One region of the Nicoliella sp. ESL1149 genome, then DNA from elsewhere that is predicted to be linked to it. Evidence: a T-box and tRNA genes for the amino acid it is inferred to sense, from the RefSeq annotation. Region 1 holds a T-box; the other holds one or more tRNA genes.

Region 1 (8,552 bases):
ATAAACAATTAATGGCAAAACGAATAAGAATACCCCTAAAATACCATAATAATAAGTATCAATTACAGCTCCAATTCCAAATGCAAACCAGCCTAAATGCATGTTCATCTCACGTTTAAATAAAACTGCATAAACTAACCATAACATTGTGAATGTTGGAATCATCGAATGAATCGTAAAGAAATTAGCAAAAATACCATCCGCACAAAAACTAATGTATAGTCCTAAAGGAAATAACCATCTTAATGAGGAATTTCTTAACATGCAAATTCCCCCTTAGTTTTTGCCTGCAACAGTAACAAATTCAATATCATTAAAACTAGTTGCAGGTTTAATATAAATTTTGGAAGAAAGTCCATAGTCATCAGAAGTAACTTTTTTAACAGTTCCAACGAATAAGCCCTTCGGAGTCACTCCACCAAGACCACTAGTTAGTACCTTCGTACCATCTTTGATTGTCGCTTTATTATTAATATTACCCATTTCAATCAAATTACTATTCGAATTATAGCCAGTGATGATTCCATTAATCAGTTTTCCGTTTTTAGAATTTAACTGAACTGCAAATCGGTTAGTAGCAGCATTATTATTCGTTAATAATTCCACTTTACTATTTGTCCGATTAACTTCAGAAATTCGGCCACTAAGCCCTTTGTCTACCAAAACAGACATGTTCTTCTTAACACCATCATTTGCACCCTTATTAATGATCAACTGATTTTGCCATGAAGAAGGAGTCCTGGATATAACAGTCGCATTAATGGATTGATAGTTAGTTAAAGATTGGTTCAACTTTAATTGACTCTTTAATTTATTATTTTCAGCTTGTAAAGTTTGATTTCTCACTTGAGTAGCTGTAATTTGATTAACTTTTTGTTTTAATTCTTGGTTTTCTTGATAAGTATTTAATAATCCGTGAATTGATCCGATTCCATTCACAAAAGAATTAGCTGGGATTGAAACAATTCGATCAGCGAAACCAATCACATCATTTCCAAATTGTTGGATTAAAGGTGGTGTCGAACGACGATTTCGAACAGCAACAGAGAAAGTCATAAAACCAACACTAAAAATCAAACAAATTACAACGATAACTAATTTCCGGTTAGAAAAAAGTTTATGCATATTTATCCTCCATTCAAATCGGATATTAAAAAACGAGAAGAAGTATCTTCCCGCCCCTTAATTATTTTCTCTTCATGACGTCGATACTCTTTAATGATTCACCAGTACCGATTGCAACACAATCTAATGGATCCTTAGCAACAGAAACTGGAACTTGGGTTGCATCTGAAATAACAGTATCAATACTGTGTAGTAATGCTCCACCACCAGTTAAAACAATCCCATGATCAATTACATCAGCAGCAATTTCTGGAGAAGTTTCTTCTAAAGTTTCCTTTACAGCACCAATAATTTCTTGAATTGGTTCGTTAATTGCATTAGCAATATCTTCAGCAGATACTTCAACTGATTTTGGCAATCCAGTTAAAAGATAACGACCACGAATGGTAGTTCCTTCCATCTTCTTAGCTTCTTCAATCGAAGCAGAACCAATATCCCATTTTAATTTTTCAGCAGTTCGATCCCCAATTAGGAGGTTGTAATGCTTACGAACATAAGTAGCAATTGCTTCATTTAATTTATCACCAGCAACTCTTACTGAACGACTAGAAACAATTCCACCAAGAGAAATTGTAGCAACATCGGTAGTACCACCACCAATATCAACAACCATGCTACCTGTTGGATCCATAACTGGTAATCCAGCCCCAATTGCAGCAGCAAATGGTTCTTCAATCACATATGCATCACGAGCACCTGCAACACGACTTGCATCAATTACCGCACGCTTTTCAACGCCGGTAATTCCACTAGGAACACAAACCATCACATATGGTTTCCCAGTAGTATGACCAATTGTTTTTCCAATGTAATACTTTAACATTGCAACAGTTGTATCATAATCAGCAATAACACCATTCTTCATTGGGCGAATTGCCTTAATACTAGCTGGAGTCCGGCCAATCATTTCACGAGCATCTTGACCAACAGCCACGATTTCGCCCGTTTTAATATTTTTAGCAACCACGGAAGGTTCTCTAAGGACAATGCCTTTACCTTCAACGTACACAATGGTGTTGGCGGTTCCTAAATCAATTCCAATGTTTTTAGTTCCAATTCCAAACACTTTACTTTCATCCCTTCAACAATTATATCTTTAATTTTTTACTTAGATTTATCAATATTAAGTATATCATATATTAAGTCCAAATTTTATATTTCAAATAATTTTCGTACGTCTGATACAAAATATAATGATCCGGCCATAATTAAAACATCCTCATCTGACATTCGACTAACAGTAAATTGAAATGCCCGCTTCCATTCGGGAATAAACAGGATCTTATGTTTTGAAGGTGTTTTACCTGCAACTGTGCTTAAATCAGCAACAGTTCGATTATTTGGGCCGCTGAATCCTGTTAATATTAAATGAACATTAGGCAAATCGGTTAGAGTATCAATCATTGACTGATACTGTTTATCTACTAATATTGCTAGTATAATATAAACTTCTTGATTATAGAAATACTTTTTAATGTTCTTTCTTAATTCTTTAAAAGCAGGCAAATTATGAGCTCCATCTAAAATTACTAATGGAGAAGAATTGACTTCCTCAAATCGTCCTGGCCACTGGGTCGTTTCAATCCCCTGTTTTAATTGCTTATTCGTCGGGATCAAATCAATTTTATTACAAAATTGATGAAAAGCTTCAAGAGCAACAGCAGCGTTTTGCAATTGAAACAATCCCATTAGTTTAGTTTTAACTTTTTTTAATCTTAATTTCTTATCAATAAAGTCGAAACTTTCACCCCACCCATTTATTGGTAATGGTTTCACTTCATAATCTTTTTCCCATTTTATCATGGGAGCATGATTATTTTGGGCTGTCTTTTCAATAACCGTTAATGGAGATGCTTCAATTTTTCCAGTAACTACAGGAACATTCAGTTTTATAATCCCAGCTTTTTTTTCGGCAATTTCAGTCAAGGTATTACCTAGCATTTGCATGTGATCTAACCCGATGGTTGTAATCACTGATACCTCAGGAATAATGACATTAGTCGAATCATCACTTCCACCAATTCCGACTTCTAAAATAACTATATCAACCGGATGCTTATAAAAATATAAGAACATCATTGCTGTAACCAATTCGAATTCAGTTATTCCATCATTTAACTCTTGGTCTAACTTTTCAACGAATGGTTTAATACTACTTACTAAATCAACAATCGTTTGATCATCGACCATAACCCCATTAAAACGAATTCGTTCATTGAACTTCTCAATAAAAGGTGATGTATAAGTTCCAACGTCTAATCCAGATGCTAAGCATAGATGAGTTAAATAAGCACAAACTGAGCCCTTCCCATTAGTTCCAGCAACATGAATATAATGACTCCTGTTCTGAGGATCCCCCAAAAGATGAAGCAACGCTTTCATTCGATCAAGAGTTGCCTTCCGATGAGAACGAGGTCGTCCATGAATATACTCTAAAGCCATTTCATAATCCAAAAGTTACAACCTCCTAAAAATACCGGATACCAAAGTATCCGGTATTTTATTATTGTTCATTCTTTAAAGTAGCTAAACGCGATTCTGAAGCAGCTAACTTAGACTTATTATCAGCTAACTTTTCTTTTTCGGAATTAATAACTTCAGCAGGTGCATTTTTAACAAATCCTTGGTTTCCAAGCTTCTTTTCAGCTCTTTGAACTTCAGATTTAAATGTATCAATTTCTTTTTGAAGTCGTTTAATTTCTTCATCCACATCAACTAATTCAGTTAATGGGACACTAATTTCAGCATCAGTCATAATTCCTGTCATAGCAAGTTTAGGAACATCAACGTTTGCTCCAATTGATAATGTCTTAGGATGACAGAAGCGATCAATGTAATCTTGATTATTTTCAAAAATCTGTTTCAATTCGCTATTATCAGTTTTAACTAAGATATCAATCGCTGTCGACATTTTAGCGTTCGCTTCTGAACGAATATTTCTAACTGTTCGAATCAATTCAATCAAGCTATCCATATCATGTTCAGACTTATCGTCATTGAATTCTGGATGATCAACAGGATACTTAGCAACAACTAATGATTCTCCTTCGTGAGGCATAGTTAACCAAATTTTTTCAGTTACAAATGGCATAATTGGTTGAAGGAGACGAAGTGTTTGATCAAGAACATAGGCTAAAATATTTCTAGTATTGTTCTTAGCTTCTTCGTCATCACCAGTTAATGTTTCCTTACTCATTTCAATATACCAACTACAGAAGTCATTCCAAATGAAATCATATAATGCTCGGCCAGCTTCACCAAAGTTATACTTTTCAAATTGATCATCAACGTGGTTAACTAATTTATTCAACTTACTTAAAATCCAACGATCAGCTAAATTCCATTCATTAGCATCAGGTAATTGAGGAGTTCCCTCCATGTCACCTAAATTCATGATAACGTAACGACTAGCATTCCAAATCTTGTTAATGAAGTTCCAAGCAGACTCAATCTTCGCATAACTAAAACGAATATCTTGACCAGCAGTAGAACCATTTGATAAGAACCAACGTAATGAGTCAGCACCATACTTATCAATAACATCCATTGGGTCGATACCATTACCAAGAGACTTACTCATCTTTCGTCCTTGTTCATCCCGGATTAAACCGTGAAGTAAAACGTCTTTAAATGGACGTTTTCCAGTAAACTCAAGACTTTGGAAGATCATTCTGGATACCCAGAAGAAGATAATATCATAACCAGTAACTAAAGTATTAGTTGGGAAGTAACGTTTATAGTCAGGGGAATCCGTATCAGGCCACCCCATCGTTGAAAATGGCCATAAAGCAGATGAGAACCATGTATCTAATACATCTGGATCTTGAACCCAGTTCTCAGCATCTTTAGGCGCTTCTTCACCAACGTAAGTTTCACCAGTTTGTTTATTGTACCAAGCTGGAATTTGATGTCCCCACCATAATTGACGTGAAATAACCCAATCATGAACATTATCCATCCATTGTTCAAAGGTATGTTCAAATCGTTCTGGGACGAAGTTAACCCGATCATCGGTCTTTTGGTTCTTTAACGCTTGTTCAGCAAGTGGTTTCATCTTAACGAACCATTGAGTAGATAAACGAGATTCTACTTGAACTCCGGTTCTTTCAGAATGACCAACGGAGTGAACAATTGGATCGACCTTTAGCATGTATCCTTCATCTTCAAGGTCTTTCGTCATTGCTTTACGAGCATCAAAACGATCCATACCCTTATATTTACCAGCATTTTCATTCATACTAGCATCTTCGTTCATGGTGTTGATTCGTTTCAAATCATGACGGTTTCCAACTAAAAAGTCATTAGGATCATGAGCTGGAGTAATCTTAACCATCCCAGTTCCAAAATCCTTATCAACATATTGATCAGCAATAATTGGAATTTCACGACCAACTAAAGGAACTTTTACAGTCTTACCAACGATTTTTTTGTATCGTTCGTCAGATGGATTAACAGCAACAGCAACATCCCCAAACATTGTTTCAGGACGAGTAGTTGCGATTTCAATGTAATCTTTACCATTAAAGGTAGTTCCATCAGTAAATGGATACTTAACGTGATAAAAAGCACCCTTGTCATCCTTATGGATAACTTCGATATCAGATAAAGCTGTTCGTGCTTTTGGATCCCAGTTAATGATGTATTGGCCCCGATAAATTAAACCTTTTTGGTATAATTTAACGAACACTTTCCGAACTGCCTTGGATAATCCATCATCAAGCGTGAATCTTTCACGACTATAATCAAGTGATAAACCAAGCTTCGACCATTGTTTTTTAATGGTTGCAGCATAATCATCTTTCCATTCCCAAACTTTTTCAATGAATTTCTTCCGTCCTAAATCATAACGAGTAATTCCTTGTTTATTTAGTTTGGCTTCAACTTTGGCTTGGGTAGCGATTCCAGCATGATCCATCCCTGGTAACCATAGCGTATCATAACCCTTCATCCGTTTTTGACGAATCAACATATCTTGAAGCGTAGTGTCCCAAGCATGTCCTAAATGCAACTTACCAGTAACATTAGGAGGTGGGATAACGATAGAGTACGGTTTTGCTTTTTTGTCACCACTTGGTTTAAAAACATCTTCATCTAACCAAGTTTGGTAACGACCATTTTCAACATCGGTATGATCATATTTCGTGGACATATCAATTTTTTTAGTCATGTTTGTCACCTCATTATAGATTTTTAAATGTAAAAAGCACTCCGCCCTAATATAGGACGAAGTGCTCGCGGTACCACCTAAATTGAACTATTGCTAGTTCCTCTTAAGAGCAATAACGGCGCTACCGATAATTCTTACGTTATTTTCAGAATTATAGTTCACAAGTTACTTCCCAGTCCCACTTGGTTATCTTCACAACACTCGATAACTCTCTGAACAAATGATAACTGGTACTAATCTTGATCAATACATTTAATTAATTATCTTATATCATAATCAATTTTATTTTAATCGTCAATGATATATTTTAAAAATTTAAAGTAATTCAGAAAAAACATCTTGTTCTGGGTTAAGATACTCATCCCCAGGTTTAATGTTAGAAATTTTAATCCCATCAATTGCTGCTTTCATTAATCCATCAACGTCAATTCGTTTTTCGTATTCACGCGACTTTTCCAAATTTGGTTTTGTTTTTGGAGCAGGTGGGGTAAAAACAGTACAGCAATCTTCAAATGGTAAGATTGAAAGATCGTAAGTATCAATTTGACGGGCAATTTTAATGATTTCTGTTTTATCCATTGATAGTAACGGACGAAGAACGGGTAAAGTAGTAACATCATTGATCGCCATCATACTTTCCAACGTTTGGGACGCAACCTGTCCTAATGATTCACCAGTGAAGACTCCTTTACAATTTCTTTGAAGCGTAATTGCAGCCGCAAGTCTTAACATCATTCGACGTTGAATCGTCATCAAATAACCCTCAGGAACCTTTTCTTTAATTTCTTCTTGAATCTTAGTAAAAGGAACCTCAATAAATTGGATATTTCCACCGAACTTTGCTACACGAGCCGTTAACTCTTTCGCCTTAGCTAAAGCTTGTTGACTAGTATATGGTGGACTGAAGAAATGAATCATATCCACTTGAACACCACGTTTCATCGCCATGTAGGTTGCAACTGGAGAATCAATTCCTCCAGAAAGCATCATTGTTGCACGACCACCGGTTCCAACTGGTAATCCACCAATTCCCTTGATGGTTTCACTTGACAAAAAGATTCCATTCATCCGCACTTCACAGCGAATCTCAATATCTGGATTCTTCATTTGAACTTTAATCCCATCAACATTTTCAAAAATGTAACTACCTAAGGCATTATTAACACCATAAGTATCTAGAGGAAATTCCTTATCTTGACGAACAGTATGAATTTTAAATGTTTTCCCTGGTTCATATTGTTCTTGCACCATTTTCAATGCGGTCTTCTTTGCCTCTTGGATATCAGAAGGTAACTTAATTGAAGGTGATAACGTTTCAATTCCAAAAACTTTTTTTAAACTCTCAATCGCCTTATTATAATCTTCACCATTAAGTTCAACATGTAACCGATCTCGCTGGGGGTTCACATGAGCCTTCGGTAAATCATGTAATACATGACGAATGTTTTTACCAAGTTGTTGAATGAATGTTTTTCGATTTTTTCCCTTGGTAGATAATTCACCATAACGCACCATAATTTCGGTGTACTGCATTCTTTTCACTCCTTAACTTAATTTATCAAATTGTTCATATAATTGATCAAAAACTTGATTAAATTTTTCAGCTTCTTCAACAGTATTATGTTCATCTAAAGAAACTCGAACTGCACTGCCACAAGTATCCGAATCAACGTTCATTGATGTTAATGTTGTTGAAGGTACGTGTTCCTTTGAGGAACAAGCACTTGTAGTTGAGATGTAGATTCCATGACTCTCAAAAGCATGAACGATTGTTTCCCCACGAACCCCTTTAATTGCAAAACATAAAATGTGAGGTGCAAAATGGGCATTCACTGGTGAAAAGACTGTCACTTTTTCAAATTGTTGAATATGATTTAAAATCGTTTCCTTAACTTTCAATTGGTTAGCGTCTTTTTGTTTTTCATTATCCAATAGAATCCGCAAAGCTTTAGCCATTCCAGCAATCGAAGGTAAATTTTCGGTCCCACTTCGTTGGTTCTTTTCTTGACCACCACCAGTCATTAGTGGTGAAATTTGACGTCCGCGGCGCTTATAAAGTAAACCAATTCCGCGTGTGGCGTGAAACTTATGCCCAGAAAGAGAAACAAAGTCAACTCGATCATTAAAAATCTTATCTTGAATTCCCTTTCCAATTCCTTGGACCGCATCGATATGATAATGAATTTTAGGATACTTCTTTAAAAGCTCGGCAACTTCATCAATTGGTTGAATCGCACCAATTTCGTTGTTAACGGCCATA
Region 2 (8,552 bases), 850 kb from region 1:
ATTTTTAGCAATGCCTATTAACTGATCAAAATAATTAGTATCAGCAGTATATGCTAATATCTTTTGACTTGTTTTCTCAACTATTCTCATTGCAAATGCTGGTACAGGATGATGAGTTCTCATAAAACTAATTGTAAATGGTCCTAAATCCAAGGGTTCTAATACCGAATAAGGCTTAGCCATTGTTGCTGAGTCCCAATTTAATCCAGAAAAATTTAAAGGATCTTCTGTATTCCCATATATTGATAATTTATGATTTTTTTCATGCAACTGCCAATAATATTGTAAGACACCAACATCAGCTGTATGATCATGATGATAATGAGATAAAATTACAGCATCAAGCTTCATGGGGTCAAGATGTTTTTCTAGTTCCAATAAGGCTCCACTTCCGCAGTCAACTAATAAATTAAAATTATTCGTTTGAACCAAATAACTACTTGTTCCAATTCCGTTATCTGGATAACCGCCATAATATCCTAAGATTGTAATTTTCATTTGTGTCATCTCCAAGATTGTGTATTATAATTTATGAGAAAGGACTGATCATTTTGAAAAGTATTTATATAACTTTTGGTAGTAAAAACATTCTAACTAACATGATAAAGAAATTTCCTAATCATAATTTATCATTATATGAAGGAAACAATGATTATGAACTTGTTGATTATGATTCTAATGAATCAATTTTCAAAATTCCAATTAAATATAACATCATTAACGTTTTTGGACAACTAAACGTTAAGCTTGATAAAAATGTAACTTGGATAACCATTAATCATGATGAATTAGTGATTTTAATTAATGATTTAAAAACTCTTTTTAATAATTCAAATCATCCAATGAATAGTATTATTATATCAAAAGAAATGAAGAATGAGGATAGAATAAATATTACCAGTTATTGGAATGATATTAGTGAAGCAAATACTTGGTTTAAAAATAAAGATAGTGACTTCATAACAAAATATAAATCAACTGATAATGATTACCTATCTACCAATTATTTAAACATTAATTAAATAAAAAACAGTGACTAATCACGTATTAATCACTGTTTTTATTATAATATAAAAAAAAATCACTTAAAAGTGATTATATCATGACGGTCCGTACGAGACTCGAACTCGTGATCTCCTGCGTGACAGGCAGGCGTCCTAAACCAACTAGACCAACGGACCATAATTGCGGGAGCTGGATTTGAACCAACGACCTTTGGGTTATGAGCCCAACGAGCTACCGAACTGCTCCATCCCGCGATAATATTATTAAATTAAAATGATTATATTATGACCCGTACGGGATTCGAACCCATGTTACTGCCGTGAAAGGGCAGTGTCTTAAACCACTTGACCAACGGGTCAAACAAAATGGAGAATGAGAGATTCGAACTCTCGCGTCGCTATAACGCGGCCTATACCCTTAGCAAGGGCACCTCTTCAACCACTTGAGTAATTCTCCATCAATGGGCCTAAATGGACTCGAACCATCGACCTCACGCTTATCAGGCGTGCGCTCTCACCAACTGAGCTATAGGCCCATAAAGCGGGTAACGAGAATCGAACTCGCGACAACAGCTTGGAAGGCTGTGGTTTTACCACTAAACTATACCCGCATAATGAATATTTAATTTTAAATGGCGCGGGACAGAATCGAACTGCCGACACATGGAGCTTCAATCCATTGCTCTACCGACTGAGCTACCGAGCCATAATAACGGTCCGTACGAGACTCGAACTCGTGATCTCCTGCGTGACAGGCAGGCGTCCTAAACCAACTAGACCAACGGACCATAATTGCGGGAGCTGGATTTGAACCAACGACCTTTGGGTTATGAGCCCAACGAGCTACCGAACTGCTCCATCCCGCGATAATAAAAGGAGAATGAGAGATTCGAACTCTCGCGTGGGCAGAACCCACCTAGCGGTTTTCAAGACCGCCCTCTTCAGCCACTTGAGTAATTCTCCATAATAACAAAAACAAGGTTAATGGACCTTGTAGGACTCGAACCTACGACCGAACGGTTATGAGCCGTTTGCTCTAACCAACTGAGCTAAAGGTCCGAGGCCAATCGCGGCGGAGGGAATCGAACCCCCGACCTCTCGGGTATGAACCGAACGCTCTAGCCAGCTGAGCTACACCGCGATTAAAACTAAAATAATATATAACTCAATCGGGAAGACAGGATTCGAACCTGCGACCCCCTGGTCCCAAACCAGGTGCTCTACCAAGCTGAGCCACTTCCCGATGTAATGCACCCAGTAGGAGTCGAACCTACAACCTTCTGATTCGTAGTCAGACACTCTATCCAGTTGCGCTATGGGTGCATAAATGCCGAGGACCGGGATCGAACCGGTACGGTTATCACTAACCGCAGGATTTTAAGTCCTGTGCGTCTGCCAATTCCGCCACCCCGGCAATATGCGTTACAAAAGCGGAAGACGGGATTCGAACCCGCGACCCCCACCATGGCAAGGTGATGTTCTACCACTGAACTACTTCCGCATAATATGCCGACTAGAAGATTCGAACTTCCGACCTCCTGTTTACAAGACAGATGCTCTGCCAACTGAGCTAAGTCGGCATAATATGACAAGAAAATATTATATTAATGGTCACATAGTGGAGAATGAGAGATTCGAACTCTCGCGTCGCTATAACGCGGCCTATACCCTTAGCAAGGGCACCTCTTCAACCACTTGAGTAATTCTCCGTAACTATTATTCCAATATCATTAAATAAATGATAATGGAGGATACAGGGCTCGAACCTGTGACCTCCTGCTTGTAAGGCAGATGCTCTCCCAACTGAGCTAATCCTCCAAATATTGCGTGGCAACGTCCTACCCTCGCGAGGGGCGATCCCCTAACTACTCTTGGCGTGCGGAAGCTTAACTTCTGTGTTCGGCATGGGAACAGGTGTATCCTTCCGGCTATCGCCACCACACAATTGTATGATGAGAACTTCGTTCTCTCAAAACTAGCTAATATTAATTCTTTCTGGTGAGAACACCTTACTTGGTTAAGTCCTCGACCGATTAGTAATGGTCCGCTTCACATATCACTATGCTGCCACTTCCATCCTATCAACCTGATCATCTCTCAGGGGTCTTACTTTCACAAGGAAATGGGAAATCTCATCTCGAGGTTGGCTTCACACTTAGATGCTTTCAGCGTTTATCCAATCCATACATAGCTACTCAGCGATGCGCCTGGCGGCACAACTGATACACCAGCGGTATGTCCACCCCGGTCCTCTCGTACTAAGGGCAGCTCCTCTCAAATTTCCTACGCCCGCGACGGATAGGGACCGAACTGTCTCACGACGTTCTGAACCCAGCTCGCGTACCGCTTTAATGGGCGAACAGCCCAACCCTTGGGACCAACTACAGCCCCAGGATGCGATGAGCCGACATCGAGGTGCCAAACCTCCCCGTCGATGTGAACTCTTGGGGGAGATAAGCCTGTTATCCCCAGGGTAGCTTTTATCCGTTGAGCGATGGCCCTTCCATACGGTACCACCGGATCACTAAGCCCGACTTTCGTCCCTGCTCGACTAGTCAGTCTCGCAGTCAAGCTCCCTTGTGCCTTTACACTCAGCGAATGATTTCCAACCATTCTGAGGGAACCTTTGGGCGCCTCCGTTACTGTTTAGGAGGCGACCGCCCCAGTCAAACTGCCAATCAGACACTGTCTCTCACCACGCTTAGTGGTGAAGGTTAGAGTGTTCACACAACGAGGGTAGTATCCCAACAACGCCTCCATCGAGACTAGCGTCCCGATATCTACGGCTCCTACCTATCCTGTACAAGTCATGTCAACACCCAATATCAAATTACAGTAAAGCTCCATGGGGTCTTTCCGTCCTGTCGCGGGTAACCTGCTTCTTCACAGGTATCTCAATTTCACCGAGTCTCTCGTTGAGACAGTGCTCAGATCGTTACGCCTTTCGTGCGGGTCGGAACTTACCCGACAAGGAATTTCGCTACCTTAGGACCGTTATAGTTACGGCCGCCGTTTACTGGGGCTTCGTTTCTGAGCTTCGCCGAAGCTAACTCTTTCACTTAACCTTCCAGCACCGGGCAGGCGTCAGCCCCTATACTTCATCTTACGATTTTGCAGAAACCTGTGTTTTTGATAAACAGTCGCCTGAGCTTCTTCACTGCGGCTGCACGTTAGTGCAGCACCCCTTCTTCCGAAGTTACGGGGTCAATTTGCCGAGTTCCTTAACGAGAGTTCACTCGCTCACCTTAGGATACTCTCCTCGACTACCTGTGTCGGTTTGCGGTACGGGTAGTTAATTACTAACTAGAAACTTTTCTCGGCAGCGTGACATCGACGACTTCCCTACTAAATTTCGGTCCTCGTAACAACTTGTCAACCCGGTGATAAGCATTTGACTCATCACCTGACTTGTTGCTTGAACATACATATCCAACAGTATGCATCGTTTAGCCTTCTGCGTCCTTCCATCGTTCGAACATAATTAACTAGTACAGGAATATCAACCTGTTATCCATCGCCTACGCTTCTCAGCCTGGGCTTAGGTCCCGACTAACCCTGGGAGGACGAGCCTTCCCCAGGAAACCTTAGTCATGTGGTGGACCAGATTCTCACTGGTCTTTCGCTACTCATACCGGCATTCTCACTTCTAAGCGCTCCACCAGTCCTTACGGTCTGACTTCAACGCCCTTAGAACGCTCTCCTATCACGCAACGTAGTTGCGTCCACAATCTCGGTAATATGCTTAGCCCCGGTAAATTTTCGGCGCAGAATCACTCGACTAGTGAGCTATTACGCACTCTTTAAATGGTGGCTGCTTCTGAGCCAACATCCTAGTTGTTTATGCAACTCCACATCCTTTTCCACTCAGCATATATTTAGGGACCTTAATTGGTGGTCTGGGCTGTTCCCCTTTCGACAATGGATCTTATCACTCATTGTCTGACTCCTGGATATAAATCATTGACATTCGGAGTTTATCTGAACTCAGTAATCCAAGACGGACCCTTTATCCAAACAGTGCTCTACCGTCAAGATTCTTTACTCCAAGGCTAGCCCTAAAGCTATTTCGGAGAGAACCAGCTATCTCCAAGTTCGTTTGGAATTTCACCGCTACCCTCAAGTCATCCCAGCACTTTTCAACGTACACGAGTTCGGTCCTCCGGTGTGTTTTACCACACTTTCAACCTGCTCAAGGGTAGATCACCTGGTTTCGGGTCTATCATTACATACTAAAACGCCCATTTCAGACTCGCTTTCGCTACGGCTCCGATTTTTCGTCTTAACCTGGCATGCAATCATAACTCGCCGGTTCATTCTGCAAGAGGCACGCCATCATCCATTAACGGACTCTGACTGCTTGTAAGCACATGGTTTCAGGAACTATTTCACTCCCCTTCCGGGGTGCTTTTCACCTTTCCCTCACGGTACTGGTTCACTATCGGTCACTAGAGAGTATTTAGCCTTGGGAGATGGTCCTCCCAGATTCCGACGGAATTTCACGTGCTCCGCCGTACTCAGGATCCTGAACTGAGGGTATTCGATTTCGTCTACAGGGCTATCACCTTGTCTCGCAGAACTTTCCAGATCTTTTGACTATCGAATACTTTGGTAACTCAAATGTTCAGTCCTACAACCCCAATGAGCAAGCTCATTGGTTTGGGCTGTTCCCCGTTCGCTCGCCGCTACTAAGGGAATCGAAATTTCTTTCTCTTCCTGTGGGTACTGAGATGTTTCAGTTCCCCACGTCTACCTTCAACTGAGTATGTATTAGTCAGTTGATAATGATCGATTAAGATCATTGGGTTTCCCCATTCGGAAATCTCCGGATCAAAGCTTACGTACAGCTCCCCGAAGCATATCGGTGTTAGTCCCGTCCTTCATCGGCTTCTAGTGCCAAGGCATCCACCATGCGCTCTTAATAACTTAACCTATCTAACCACTGCGTGGTTGATTTGGTTAATTGAGTAAATACGAATTGAACTATATTAAAAAACTCAAAATAACGCGGTGTTCTCGGTTGAAATTATATAAAATATAAAATCAAATTTGAAAAAATTAATATTATCTAGTTTTCAAAGAACCAAGTTAAGAGAGGTAGACCTCTCAAAACTGAATAAGATTGACATGCGTAAGGTTCCGTATTATTCCTTAGAAAGGAGGTGATCCAGCCGCAGGTTCTCCTACGGCTACCTTGTTACGACTTCACCCTAATCATCAGTCCTACCTTAGACGGCTTACTCCTCAAAAGAGGTTGTTGCACCGGCTTTGGGTATTACTAACTCTCATGGTGTGACGGGCGGTGTGTACAAGACCCGAGAACGTATTCACCGTGACATTGCTGATTCACGATTACTAGCGATTCCAACTTCATGCAGGCGAGTTGCAGCCTGCAATCCGAACTGAGAACGACTTTAGGAGATTAGCTCCACCTCGCGGTATCGCAACTCTTTGTATCGCCCATTGTAGCACGTGTGTAGCCCAGGTCATAAGGGGCATGATGATTTGACGTCATCCCCACCTTCCTCCGGTTTGTCACCGGCAGTCTCACTAGAGTGCCCAACTAAATGCTGGCAACTAGTAACAGGGGTTGCGCTCGTTGCGGGACTTAACCCAACATCTCACGACACGAGCTGACGACAACCATGCACCACCTGTCATTCCGTCCCCGAAGGGAACGCCTAATTTCTTAGGTTAGCAGAAGATGTCAAGACCTGGTAAGGTTCTTCGCGTAGCATCGAATTAAACCACATGCTCCACCGCTTGTGCGGGTCCCCGTCAATTCCTTTGAGTTTCAACCTTGCGGTCGTACTCCCCAGGCGGGATACTTAATGCGTTAGCTGCGGCACTAAAGGGCGGAAACCCTCTAACACCTAGTATCCATCGTTTACGGCATGGACTATCAGGGTATCTAATCCTGTTTGCTACCCATGCTTTCGAGCCTCAGCGTCAGTTGCAGACCAGACAGCCGCCTTCGCCACTGGTGTTCTTCCATATATCTACGCATTTCACCGCTACACATGGAGTTCCACTATCCTCTTCTGCACTCAAGTTCCCCAGTTTCCGATGCACTTCTTCAGTTAAGCCGAAGGCTTTCACATCAGACTTAAGGAACCGCCTGCGCTCGCTTTACGCCCAATAAATCCGGATAACGCTTGCCACCTACGTATTACCGCGGCTGCTGGCACGTAGTTAGCCGTGACTTTCTGGTTAAATACCGTCACGGAATGATCATTTCCTATCATACTCGTTCTTCTTTAACAACAGAGTTTTACGAGCCGAAACCCTTCTTCACTCACGCGGCATTGCTCCATCAGACTTTCGTCCATTGTGGAAGATTCCCTACTGCTGCCTCCCGTAGGAGTATGGGCCGTGTCTCAGTCCCATTGTGGCCGATTACCCTCTCAGGTCGGCTACGTATCATTGCCTTGGTGAGCCATTACCTCACCAACTAGCTAATACGCCGCAAGACTATCCTAAAGCGATGCAAACGCACCTTTTAAACGAAGACCATGTGGTCTTCGTTGTTATACGGTATTAGCACTTGTTTCCAAGTGGTATCCCCTACTCTAGGGCAAGTTCCTTACGTGTTACTCACCAGTTCGCCACTCGCTTCGATGTTAAGTCAAGTTGATGCAAGCACCAACTATCATTAACGGAAGCTCGTTCGACTTGCATGTATTAGGCATGCCGCCAGCGTTCATCCTGAGCCAGGATCAAACTCTCATATTATAAATATGAATAGCTTAATTTAGCTCTTCAAATATTGTTTCTTTTTTACGAATTGACATTCGCAAATGTTTTAATTCATTTTACTAATGTAAAATGTCCTTACACATTTATTGTCATATCTTATTCAGTTTTCAAAGATCTACTTATAAGAAAAATTGCTATTTTAACGCAACTTCTTAATTATGCCACAACTACATATGATTGTCAACAACTTTTTAAATTAATTCTTAATTTAAAATTATCATCAACTTGTAGTAACCAGCGATGTTTATAATAATATCAAAGTTGAAAAACAATGTCAACAACTTTTTGTTGAATTCATATAACAAAAATCAACATTTAATATAATATCAAATCAAAACCACTTTGACAAGAGTAATTTCAAATAAAAAAGAGCAATTCTTTTATGAATTGCTCTTTTCTTATTATTTTAGTTCGGGTGCATCTGTCTTATAGACTAACTTAGACTTATTTTTAACTTTATTTTCTAAATCTGTTTTATGCTTTTGATCAGCTTTTCTTAATTCTGGCAATGAATTTGAAGGTCGATAATTATAAGCTCCCTTGTTTACTTTGGTAAACCAATCTGGTTTATAAAATCTTAAAAGATCTCCCCAAATAACCTTGTCAGAAAGACTCAATTCGGTCGTAACATGATTTTGAATCTTGTTAATTTGTTTTTGTTGTTTAGAATTTGGCTTAATTTGTTTACCTGTCTTAGTTAAATAAACAGTACTCCCCATGACTGTATATTTAGGAGTGACAAAACTACCATCTCTAAACGCAACCGTTTGATTACGATCTTTAGATAACAAATCA

What was found. A T-box is a leader RNA that pairs with one kind of tRNA and senses whether it is charged. The one in region 1 lies ahead of AC3B6G_RS05620 (valine--tRNA ligase), so its partner is inferred to be a tRNA-Val.
Region 2: it encodes a tRNA-Val, which carries the amino acid that the T-box ahead of AC3B6G_RS05620 (valine--tRNA ligase) is inferred to sense. The anticodon was not compared.

The regions. Positions count from the first base shown of each region.
Region 1 is NZ_JBYLUE010000002.1:1,159,038-1,167,589, reverse strand. It holds gene mreD (rod shape-determining protein MreD) at 1-264, opposite strand, end outside; gene mreC (rod shape-determining protein MreC) at 277-1,125, opposite strand; gene AC3B6G_RS05630 (rod shape-determining protein) at 1,187-2,191, opposite strand; gene AC3B6G_RS05625 (bifunctional folylpolyglutamate synthase/dihydrofolate synthase) at 2,278-3,579, opposite strand; gene AC3B6G_RS05620 (valine--tRNA ligase) at 3,629-6,292, opposite strand; T-box leader at 6,342-6,548, opposite strand; gene thiI (tRNA uracil 4-sulfurtransferase ThiI) at 6,608-7,825, opposite strand; gene AC3B6G_RS05610 (cysteine desulfurase family protein) at 7,838-8,552, opposite strand, start outside.
Region 2 is NZ_JBYLUE010000002.1:309,951-318,502, forward strand. It holds gene AC3B6G_RS01555 (MBL fold metallo-hydrolase) at 1-498, opposite strand, end outside; gene AC3B6G_RS01560 (hypothetical protein) at 552-1,022, shown strand; tRNA gene AC3B6G_RS01565 (tRNA-Asp) at 1,107-1,181, opposite strand; tRNA gene AC3B6G_RS01570 (tRNA-Met) at 1,186-1,259, opposite strand; tRNA gene AC3B6G_RS01575 (tRNA-Glu) at 1,291-1,363, opposite strand; tRNA gene AC3B6G_RS01580 (tRNA-Ser) at 1,372-1,461, opposite strand; tRNA gene AC3B6G_RS01585 (tRNA-Ile) at 1,467-1,540, opposite strand; tRNA gene AC3B6G_RS01590 (tRNA-Gly) at 1,545-1,615, opposite strand; tRNA gene AC3B6G_RS01595 (tRNA-Phe) at 1,638-1,710, opposite strand; tRNA gene AC3B6G_RS01600 (tRNA-Asp) at 1,718-1,792, opposite strand; tRNA gene AC3B6G_RS01605 (tRNA-Met) at 1,797-1,870, opposite strand; tRNA gene AC3B6G_RS01610 (tRNA-Ser) at 1,879-1,967, opposite strand; tRNA gene AC3B6G_RS01615 (tRNA-Ile) at 1,990-2,063, opposite strand; tRNA gene AC3B6G_RS01620 (tRNA-Met) at 2,072-2,145, opposite strand; tRNA gene AC3B6G_RS01625 (tRNA-Pro) at 2,174-2,247, opposite strand; tRNA gene AC3B6G_RS01630 (tRNA-Arg) at 2,254-2,327, opposite strand; tRNA gene AC3B6G_RS01635 (tRNA-Leu) at 2,333-2,418, opposite strand; tRNA gene AC3B6G_RS01640 (tRNA-Gly) at 2,434-2,505, opposite strand; tRNA gene AC3B6G_RS01645 (tRNA-Thr) at 2,512-2,584, opposite strand; tRNA gene AC3B6G_RS01650 (tRNA-Ser) at 2,624-2,713, opposite strand; tRNA gene AC3B6G_RS01655 (tRNA-Val) at 2,750-2,822, opposite strand; rRNA gene rrf (5S ribosomal RNA) at 2,830-2,946, opposite strand; rRNA gene AC3B6G_RS01665 (23S ribosomal RNA) at 3,018-5,933, opposite strand; rRNA gene AC3B6G_RS01670 (16S ribosomal RNA) at 6,157-7,733, opposite strand; gene AC3B6G_RS01675 (LTA synthase family protein) at 8,159-8,552, opposite strand, start outside.